DNA from 3 places in the Rhizobium azibense genome. Region 3 is predicted to be linked to each of the others. Evidence: riboswitches for the same ligand, from Rfam matches in the RefSeq annotation. Region 3 holds a riboswitch; each other region holds the start of a gene.
What was found. A riboswitch is a leader RNA that binds a small molecule or an ion and turns the genes downstream of it on or off. The one in region 3 is predicted to bind thiamine pyrophosphate.

Region 1 (3,271 bases), on a different contig from region 3:
CTTGATGCTTCTGCCTTCGGTAAGGCCCTCATCTCCGATCCGCGGAATAAATGCCATCGCACCGAGGATCATCGCCGTCAGCGCGATCTGAAGGAGCGACAAGGCGATTGCGCGGCCGGGGTCGAAATCGAAACGGAGCGACTGGTAGATCGCGACCTCGATCGTGGTTGCTGCAGGGCCGCCACCGAGGATCAGCACCAACGTGAAGCTGGTGGCGCACAGCATGAAGATCAAGCCGGCTATCCCGGGAATGAGCTGGCGGATCGCCGGCCATTCGACAAACTGGAAGACCGAGCCGGACCGCATGCCGAGGCCGCTTGCCATCAGCCAGTATTCGGCGGGCACGCGTTCGAGACCTGCAAGCATCAGGCGACAGGCAAGCGGCAGGTTGAAGAAGATATGGGCGAGAAGGATGCCGGTCAGCCCATAGATGCTGACCGGTTCGTCGAGCCCGACCTTCATCAGCAGCGAGTTCAACATCCCCTGCCTGCCCCATATCCCGATCAAGCCGAGTGCTCCGATCAGTACCGGCAGCCCCATGGGAACCGCCATCAGACGGACGATCCACACCCGCCCGGCAAAATGCGGCTGGCGGGCGAGCGCGCGTGCGACCGGAATCGCAAAGGCGATGGAAAGTGCGGTCGAAAGCAGCGCCTGCAGCATCGTGAAGCGCAGCACACGCAGAATATAAGGATCGAGAACAATGCCGAGGATTGCCGCGCTGCCCCCGGAAAAAAACAACGAGACCGCTGCAAGGCCGACAAAGAGCGCGATGGCGGCGAGGCTGATTGCCCCGCCGGTCAATGCACGCCGTCGTTCGGCTGCGGTCTCGAGCATCAGTTCATGCTCATCGCCGCAAGCCACTCGTCGATCCAGGCCCTGCGGTTCCTGGCGACTTCGTCGGGGCTCATCAGGAAGGTCTTTGCCGGATTGACGAGCGCGCTGAAGGCATCCGGCAGCGGCGTGGACGTTGCGGAAACGGGCATCATCCAGTTGTTCGTTGGGATGGTATCCTGGAAGCCCGGCGTCACCATGAACTTCAGGAAGTCGCGGGCGAGATCCTTCTCGGGTGCATTCTTCAATAGGCCAGCGACCTCGATCTGGATATAATGGCCCTCCGAGAAAGCTGCGGCCTGGTAGCGATCGGTATTTTCAGTCACCATGTGATAGGCAGGGGATGTGGTGTAGGACAGCACCATCGGCGCCTCTCCCTTGGTGAACAGGCCATAGGCCTCCGACCACCCGGGCGTGACGGTCAGGATGCGGTTCTTGAGCTTGTTCCAGGCTTCCGCCGCCTTGTCGCCGTAAATCGATTTGACCCACAACAGCAGGCCGAGGCCCGGCGTCGAGGTTCGTGGATCCTCGATGACAATCTTTTGCGAAGGATCACCTTCGACCAGATCCTTCATGCTCTGAGGCGGGTGCTTGATCGTTTGCCTGTCGTAGATGATCGCGAAGTGACCGTAGTCGTATGGAACGAAGACCTCGTCCACGAAGCCGCCCGGCACCTTGAGCGCGCTGACATCGACGCCGCTTGCGTCGAAAAGGCCGGTCTCCTTGGCTTCTGTCACGAGGTTCGTGTCGATGCCGAGGACGACGTCAGCCCTGGTGGAAGCTCCCTCGAGCTTCAAGCGCGAAAGCAGCGCGACGCCGTCGGCAACACTGACGAAATTGACCGTGCAACCGCATGTCTTTTCGAAAGCGGCCTTGACTTTCGGGCCGGGTCCCCATTCGGACGTGAAGCTTTCATACGTGTATATGGTGAGTGTCTTTTGCGCGGCGTGCGCGGCAGACACGCCGAGCGTCGCGGCGAAAAACGCTGCGGTCAGCGAAGGGATAATCGATGTGCGGCCGGACATGGCGCGCCTCCTCCTTGGGTTACTTTTGAACGGGAAAAGGGCGTTGGCGAATGTCACGCGTCTAATCCCTCCGCCGGTGTTATCCGGATCAGGTTCCGCGGGTTGGCTTAATGCCTCTCAGCCGGTATCCTTGCGGACGTCCAGGCACCCCGTTAGAGCGTCGGCAGATGTATCGCCATGACGGCCTTATGACAAGGGCAAGCACGCTGACGGTAGACCCTTTCCCTTGGCCCCTGCTTTGCGCTATGGGCAATGCGATGAGCCAATCCACTTTCACGATCCTGCTCGGCGGCGAACTCAGCCTGACCGAGCGCCTGCGTTCTGCCGTTTCAGGCAGCCGCTTCATCGCCGCCGACGGCGGGATGCGGCATGCAGCAGCGCTGGGCGTCGTGCCTGAGCTTTGGGTCGGGGATTTCGACTCGACACCGCCGGATCTGGAGGGGGCATTTCCGCACGTCCCGAAACAGCCCTACCCGGCCGCCAAGGCCGCAACGGATGGTGAAATCGCCGTGTCGGAGGCGATTGCCCGTGGCGCACGGCGACTTGTCCTTGCCGGTGCGCTCGGCGGAGAGCGCTCGGACCACGCGTTGCAGCACCTGCTTTACGCCGTCAGCCTTGCCGAACAGGGCTTCGACATTCTGTTGACCTCCGGAACGGAGGAGGCCGTGCCGCTTATCGCCGGTACGATCGAGCTCGATTTGCCGAGGAACAGCCTGTTTTCGGTATCCGGCTTCAGCGAGCTGCATGGTCTTTTCATCGAGAACGCCCGCTATCCGCTCATCGATTTTCATTTGCCCTTCGGCTCCTCGCGTACCATTTCCAACATTGCACAAGGCAAGGTCCGTTTCACGCTCGGCAGCGGCCGGGCGATCGTCCTTGCCCGCCCTGATGATTTTTCCGGAGTCTGATTTTTGGCCCCTCCCATCCTGAAACTCTACGATATCTTCCTACGCTTCGGCGGAACGCCTCTCTTGGCCGGCGCGAATCTGCAGGTCGAGCCGGGCGACAAGATCTGTCTGGTCGGCCGTAACGGCTCGGGCAAATCGACCCTTCTGAAGATTGCCGCAGGGATCGTTGAAGCACAATCAGGCGAGGTGTTCCGCCATCCATCCTCGACGGTGCGTTACTTGGAGCAGGCTCCGGATTTTGCCGGTTTCAATACGGTGCAGGCTTATGCCGAAGCCGGTTTGGGACCGGGTGATGACCCTTATCGCGTGACCTACCTCCTTTCGCATCTCGGTCTCACGGGCGATGAGGATCCGAAGAAGCTTTCCGGCGGCGAAGCGCGACGTGCCGCGCTTGCCCGCGTGCTGGCGCCTGAGCCGGATATTCTCCTGCTTGATGAGCCGACGAACCATCTCGACCTTCCGACCATCGAATGGCTGGAGGGCGAACTCCAAAAGAGCCGCAGC
Region 2 (3,271 bases), on a different contig from region 3:
GCAATCTCGAATTTCTTCGGTCTCGCAACGCCCTATGTGCTCGCCGACAAGGACCTCGCCATCTACGCCGTGCTTGCCGTTATCGTCTGGAAGTATTTCGGCTTTCACATGATGCTCTTCATCGCCGGGCTGCAATCGGTCGACAAAAATGTGCTCGAAGCAGCTGAGATCGACGGGGCGACAGGCTGGCAGAAGTTCCGCTATGTGACGCTGCCGCTGCTTGGATCCACGCTGCGCCTTTCCATCTTCTTTGCGGTTATCGGCTCGCTGCAGCTCTTCGACATGATCATGCCGCTGACAGGCGGCGGACCGTCGAATTCGACGCAGACGATGGTGACCTTTCTTTACACCTACGGCGTCATGCGCATGCAGGTCGGTCTCGGCAGCGCCGTCGGCGTTGTTCTCTTCATCATCTGCATGACACTCGCCTTCGGCTACAAAAGGATTTTCATGCGCAATGATTGATACCGGCTCCACCATTCGCATGCCGCTGCGAACGCGCGTTTATCTCTACGTGTCGCTGACGCTGATCGCGGCGCTGGTTCTCATACCGTTGCTGACGACGGCGCTCGGCGGTTTCAAGACGCTGGGCGACCTGCGCACCAATCCCTTTGGGCTGCCTGCAGAGTGGCAATGGTCGAACTATACCGACATCCTCTTCGGAGACCGATACTGGCTGCAGATCTTCAATTCGCTGGTCATTGCAGCGCTCACGGTCTCTCTGACGCTGATCGTCTCATCGATGGCCGCCTTCGCCTTTGCGCATGTCCGCTTCTTCGGATCGTCATTTCTGCTGAACTATTTCCTGCTCGGCCTGATGTTTCCTGCAGCAACGGCGATCCTGCCGCTCTTCATCCGCATCCGCGATCTGGGCCTACTCGATACCTATTGGGGTGTGGTGCTGCCGCAGGTGGCATTCGGCCTCGGAATGAGCATCCTGCTTTTCAGGAACTATTTCCGCAACCTTCCGGAGGAATTGTTCCAGGCGGCCTTTGTCGACGGTTGCGGCTATCTGCGCTTTTTCTGGTACATCTCGCTACCGCTGGCGCGGCCGATCGTTGCAACCGTCAGCATCATCTCCTTCGTTGGCAGCTGGAACAGCTATATCCTGCCGCTGATCATGCTGAATTCGGAGCCGAAATATCCGTGGCCGCTCGGCATCATGGTCTATCGTGGCGAGTATGGCACCGAATGGCAGCTGGTGCTCGCCTTCATCACGCTTACCATCCTGCCGACGGTAATCGTGTTCTTCATTGCCCAAAAGCATATCATTGCCGGTCTGACGGCCGGCGCCGTGAAGACCTGAGCAGCCTGTGCATCATCCTGCCCAGAGCTCATGAAAATGCTGAACCGGACCCTGGCCCGAACCGACGCTGAGCATGCCGGCTCCGGCAACGGCTGCAGCCAGGTAATCCTTGGCTGTGGCGACCGCTGCCTCGAGCGATCTGCCCTTTGCGAGCTCTGCTGCAAGCGCGCTCGAAAGCGTGCAGCCGGTGCCGTGCGTGTTCTTCGTCGGAACGCGTGGAGCTTCGAACCAGGTAATCTTGCTTTCGCTTATCAGAACGTCGGGGCTTTCCATCCCGCCAAGATGACCGCCCTTTACGAGAACGGCAGAGGGACCAAGCGCGTGCAGCTTTTCCGCTTGCCACTCCATGGCATCTCGGGTGCCTGCTACCTGCTCTGCGAGCAGGGCGGCGGCTTCTGGCAGATTGGGGGTCAGAAGCGTTGCGAGCGGCAGAAGCCGGGTCTTGAGAAAGCCGATGGCTTCAACATCAAGAAGTGCCGCACCGCCTTTGGCAATCATCACCGGATCGAGCACGATCGGGATCCCGCGGTGCGGCAAAAGCGCTTTGGCGACAGCTTCGGCAATCGGCGCATTGGCGATCATGCCGATCTTCACCGCATCGACGCGGATATCGGCGAAAACCATGCCGATTTGCTCGGCGACGAACTCCGCTGGAACTGCATGCACGCTGGAAACGCCATGGGTATTTTGTGCCGTCAAGGCCGTCAAAACGGCCATGCCGTAGGTGCCGCGCGCCGAAAATGTCTTCAAATCGGCCTGGACGCCGGCACCGCCCGAAGGGTCAGAGCCGGCAATGGAAAGAACGTTGTAGATCATGCGCGTGCCTTTCGGATTGCCTCAGTCAAGCTTGCACCAGCCTGCCGCGGATCCGCGTGCCACAGATGACAGATACGAGGACAAGCCACTTGACCCTGTCGCAAGCACCCGAAGCGGCGGCGATCGCGGTATTGACCATGCTGGCGCCGCGCAAAGGCTCGGGGGGAGGGATAAGGGGATAGATTGAAACGCCTCATATCGATGTTACTCTCGCAATCCGCGAGTGTGTCCCATCGAGCTGCATCGCGACAATCGATGGTGATGCAATGGACAAGTGGCGGCGTCGCGCGCATGGCCGCAAAGAGTTGCCTGGGTGAATTTCGTATCGGCATTTGCCCCTTTCGGGCGGGGCAAAGACGCGGGGAGCCTTACTGAACAAGCGAAGGCTCCGAGCGACTCCCTCCGCCAGCATTATCCGGTTCAGGTTCGAAGGGTACTTCTCAGCCCGTCTTTCAACGAACGCCCCTGTCTCTCATCGCGGTCTTCATTGCAGACAAATCTCTGTCTGTCACCCCTAAAAACGGCATGGCCCGTATTGCTTGAAGCCAGGGCCCGTGCCAACGTCTTCGCTTGTGGAGCCCGATTTGGCGAAGTCGCGAATAAAGACGTCCTCACCATTCTGTGGTCGAGCTATGGCCGCTTGCTTTTCCAAGCGGCGGAGTTTGCAAGCCCGCAACGACGGCGCTGACGAGAACGAGAGGGCGCTCAATGCGTCGATATTTGTTGAAACGCTTCGACGCGTTCGGCCGGAATGCATACCCACTCGGGGCGGCTGCGATCATGTATGGCGTAGTCGTTTTCGCGAAATATTCTGGCTACCTCGTCAAAGTCCTCGGTAACTTCCACCACTATGAGAGGCCTTACATTTGCCAGACAGTGTGAACTACCGAGAAGCACACGGTGTTCAGCTCCCTCCACATCTATCTTCAGCAGCGCCGGACGAAGGCCCGTCTCTTCCAAGTATGTGTCAAGCTGCATCATCTCGACCGTAATGGATTCCATGAGCGCATCGCTGAACGCATTCTCGCGGTTTTGTTCAAAGTTTTTATAGTTTCTGTCCAACGAATTGTTCTGTCCCGACAGCCCTTCTATCCAAAACTCCACGGGGCCATCGAGATCTCCACACGCAGCCTCAACGATTTTAATGTT
Region 3 (3,271 bases):
CGAGCTCGGCGAACTGCGCTGCGTCATTGGCATCGGCAATCGAGCCCGGTCGCAGGCCGTCGCCGAGCGAGAAGGACACGTCATAGGCGCGGCAGATATCGCAGATCTCCTCGAAATGCTCGTAAAGAAAGCTCTCACGGTGGTGATGCAGACACCACTTCGCCATGATGGAGCCGCCGCGCGAGACGATTCCGGTGACTCGGTTGACAGTCAGCGGGATATAGTGGAGCCGCACGCCGGCATGAATGGTAAAATAGTCGACACCCTGTTCCGCCTGTTCGATCAGCGTGTCACGATAAACCTCCCATGTCAGGTTCTCGGCGATGCCTTCGACCTTCTCCAGCGCCTGGTAGAGCGGCACGGTGCCGATCGGCAGTGGCGAATTGCGGATAATCCATTCGCGGATATTGTGTATGTTGCGGCCGGTCGAAAGGTCCATGACCGCATCGGCACCCCACCGCGCCGCCCAAACCATCTTTTCGACCTCTTCGGCCATCGACGAGGTCACGGCGGAATTGCCGATATTGGCGTTGATCTTCACCAGGAAGTTGCGGCCGATGATCATCGGTTCGGCCTCTGGATGATTGATGTTGGCGGGGATGATCGCGCGGCCTGCGGCAACTTCCTGCCGGACGAAGTCAGGTGTGACATAGTCGGGGATGTTGGCACCAAAGCTTTCGCCGTCGCGAACCACCGCCTCGCATTGAGCCGTCCGGCCGAGATTTTCGCGGATGGCGATGAATTCCATTTCCGGAGTGATGATGCCGGCACGCGCATAGGCAAGCTGGGTGACAGCCTTGCCGTTCTTTGCCCGCAGCGGCTGGCGCTGGCCTGGAAATTCGGGCGTCAGCCGTTCACCGCTGGCAAAACCATTGTCTTCCGGGCGAACGTGGCGACCCTGATAGGCCTCGACGTCGCCGCGGGCGAGCACCCAGTCACGCCGAAGTTGAGGCAAGCCCCCTTCGATGCGAATATCGGCTCCTTCGACCGTATAGGGGCCAGACGAATCGTAGACCCTGACTGGCGGCTCGCCTGCGGTCGGATGAACGCTGATCTCGCGCATAGGCACGCGAATGTCGGGATGGATATCTCCCGCAATGCAGACTTTGCGAGATGCCGGCAGCGGACCGGTGGTAACGGTGGGGGTGATGGTCTTTGCGGCGATATTCATGGTTTGAGGCTCCAAGTTGTGATTGGAGACCCAGTCCTTAGCCGGAATGATGGAAAGACGCCGGCATGGATTCCACGCGTGAATTCCAAGCCTTTCGAGCGCTCGCACCGTCCCTACGCCAGTATGAACTGGATCAGGTTCAACGGGTCACTGCGCGCGACAGCAGTATCTCAGCCCCTTGCCGGGACCCCCCTGGTGAATGTTCAAAGGTTAGGGGCGCGTGTCGCCGGTGTCAAGCGAGTGGCTCACGTCACTTCCTTCAACAGGCAGATGGGATGCCTACAAGGGAAAGATTAAGACACGTCTGCCTTTGGAGATGCAACCCTTCCCGTCAGCGTGCCAACCAGCCGCCGTCGACCGGCAGCACGGTGCCATGGACGTAGTCGGACGCGGACGAGGCGAGAAACACCGCCGCACCGCCGAGTTCGGCGGGCACTCCCCACCGTCCTGCCGGGATGCGCGCGAGAATGGCGGCACTGCGGTCCGGATCTTCTCGGAGCGAAGTCGTATTGTTGGTGACAAAATAGCCAGGCGCGATGGCGTTGACGTTGACGCCTTTGCCTGCCCATTCGCAGGCAAGCAGCCTCGTGACGCCGGCAAGGCCGCTCTTCGACGCCGTATAGGACGGAATGCGGATGCCGCCTTGGAAGGACAGCAGCGAGGCGATGTTGATAATCTTGCCCCTGCCCGTTTCGATCATGTGGCGGCCAGCGGCCTGAGACAGGAAGAAGGCCGTCTTGAGATTGGTGTCGATAACGGCGTCCCAGTCTTCCTCGGTGAAGTCGATCGCATCGGCGCGGCGAATGATACCGGCATTGTTGACGAGGATGTCGAGTGCACCGAAGGCCGAGAGCGTTTCGGCAACGATACGCTTTACCGGCGCGATCGTGCCAAGATCGGCCTTGATGGCATGGAAGCGCGCGCCCTCCTCCGTGACCATCGCCTCGGTTTCATCCATGGACGAGCGGCCGACAGCGACAATCGAGGCACCTGCTTGGGCAAGTGCCATCGCAATGGCCTGCCCTATGCCAGTATTGGCGCCGGTGACAATGGCCACGCGGCCGGAAAGATCAAACTGGTTTGCCATTGGACTTACCTTAAATCTGCGATCGCGATCTGATCCATGTCGGTGAAGCTCTTGTTGTCACCGGCCATCGCCCAGATGAAGCTGTAATTCTTGGTGCCGGCGCCCGAATGGATCGACCACGGAGGCGAGATGATCGCCTGCTCGTTTGCAATCAGCATGTGCCGCGATTCCTGCGGTTCGCCCATGAAATGGAAGATGCGCTGATCGGCATCGAGATCGAAGTACAGATAGGCTTCCATGCGCCGGTCATGGATGTGACTGGGCATGGTGTTCCAGATGCTGCCCGGCTCCAGCATCGTCAGGCCCATGGTGAGCTGGCAGGACTGGCAGACTTCGGGATGGATGAATTGGAAGATTGATCGTTTGTTGGCAGTTGCCGCTTCGCCAAACGTTAGATGCCGAGCCTGCTCGCGCGTCAAGAGCACCGCGGGATGCGGTCGATGTGCCGGCGTCGAAACGAGGTAGAACTTGGCGGGATTACCGGCATCAGTACTTTCGAAGCGGATGTCCACCGCACCCTTGCCGACATATAGGCAATCGTATTTCGAGAGCTCGTACGCCTTGCCGTCAATCAGGACGCGGCCCGCTCCCCCAATGTTCAGCGCACCGAGCTCGCGTTCGGCAAGAAAGGTCTCCTGGCCGATGGCCTTTGGCGCCGTCAACGTGAGGGCGGCGCCGAGCGGCATTGCGCCACCGATCACCATACGGTCGTAATGCGAATAGGTAAGCCGGATTTCGCCGCCTTCGAAGACATGGTCGACAAGAAAGTGGCGTCGCAGTGTGTCGGTGTCGTAGGCGCGAACGGCCTCGGGATGGGAAGCGTGCCTTACGTCGACTTTCATTGAAACAAACCTTTTTTTTCAGTTGATAACATAGGTTTTCTCGCGTCCTCGATAAAGTAATTCGGGTCCCAGATCGCGGCCTTTTCAACCTCGTGCAGTAGTTTGCCGAGATGGATGTCCATGGCCTCGACGGCGCCCTTCTTGTCACCCTTGCGCATGCAGCCGATGACG

Region 1: another riboswitch for thiamine pyrophosphate. It lies ahead of thiB (thiamine ABC transporter substrate binding subunit); the one in region 3 lies ahead of thiC (phosphomethylpyrimidine synthase ThiC).
Region 2: another riboswitch for thiamine pyrophosphate. It lies ahead of thiD (bifunctional hydroxymethylpyrimidine kinase/phosphomethylpyrimidine kinase); the one in region 3 lies ahead of thiC (phosphomethylpyrimidine synthase ThiC).

What each region holds. Positions count from the first base shown of each region.
Region 1 is NZ_SMBJ01000007.1:227,315-230,585, forward strand. It holds gene thiP (thiamine/thiamine pyrophosphate ABC transporter permease ThiP) at 1-837, opposite strand, end outside; gene thiB (thiamine ABC transporter substrate binding subunit) at 837-1,859, opposite strand; TPP riboswitch at 1,908-2,021, opposite strand; gene EV130_RS19140 (thiamine diphosphokinase) at 2,117-2,767, shown strand; gene EV130_RS19145 (ABC-F family ATP-binding cassette domain-containing protein) at 2,771-3,271, shown strand, end outside.
Region 2 is NZ_SMBJ01000002.1:110,635-113,905, reverse strand. It holds gene EV130_RS04680 (carbohydrate ABC transporter permease) at 1-465, shown strand, start outside; gene EV130_RS04675 (carbohydrate ABC transporter permease) at 458-1,306, shown strand; gene thiD (bifunctional hydroxymethylpyrimidine kinase/phosphomethylpyrimidine kinase) at 1,319-2,122, opposite strand; TPP riboswitch at 2,503-2,599, opposite strand; gene EV130_RS04665 (FkbM family methyltransferase) at 2,828-3,271, opposite strand, start outside.
Region 3 is NZ_SMBJ01000006.1:152,406-155,676, forward strand. It holds gene thiC (phosphomethylpyrimidine synthase ThiC) at 1-1,171, opposite strand, end outside; TPP riboswitch at 1,264-1,375, opposite strand; gene kduD (2-dehydro-3-deoxy-D-gluconate 5-dehydrogenase KduD) at 1,503-2,258, opposite strand; gene kduI (5-dehydro-4-deoxy-D-glucuronate isomerase) at 2,264-3,100, opposite strand; gene EV130_RS16490 (GntR family transcriptional regulator) at 3,097-3,271, opposite strand, start outside.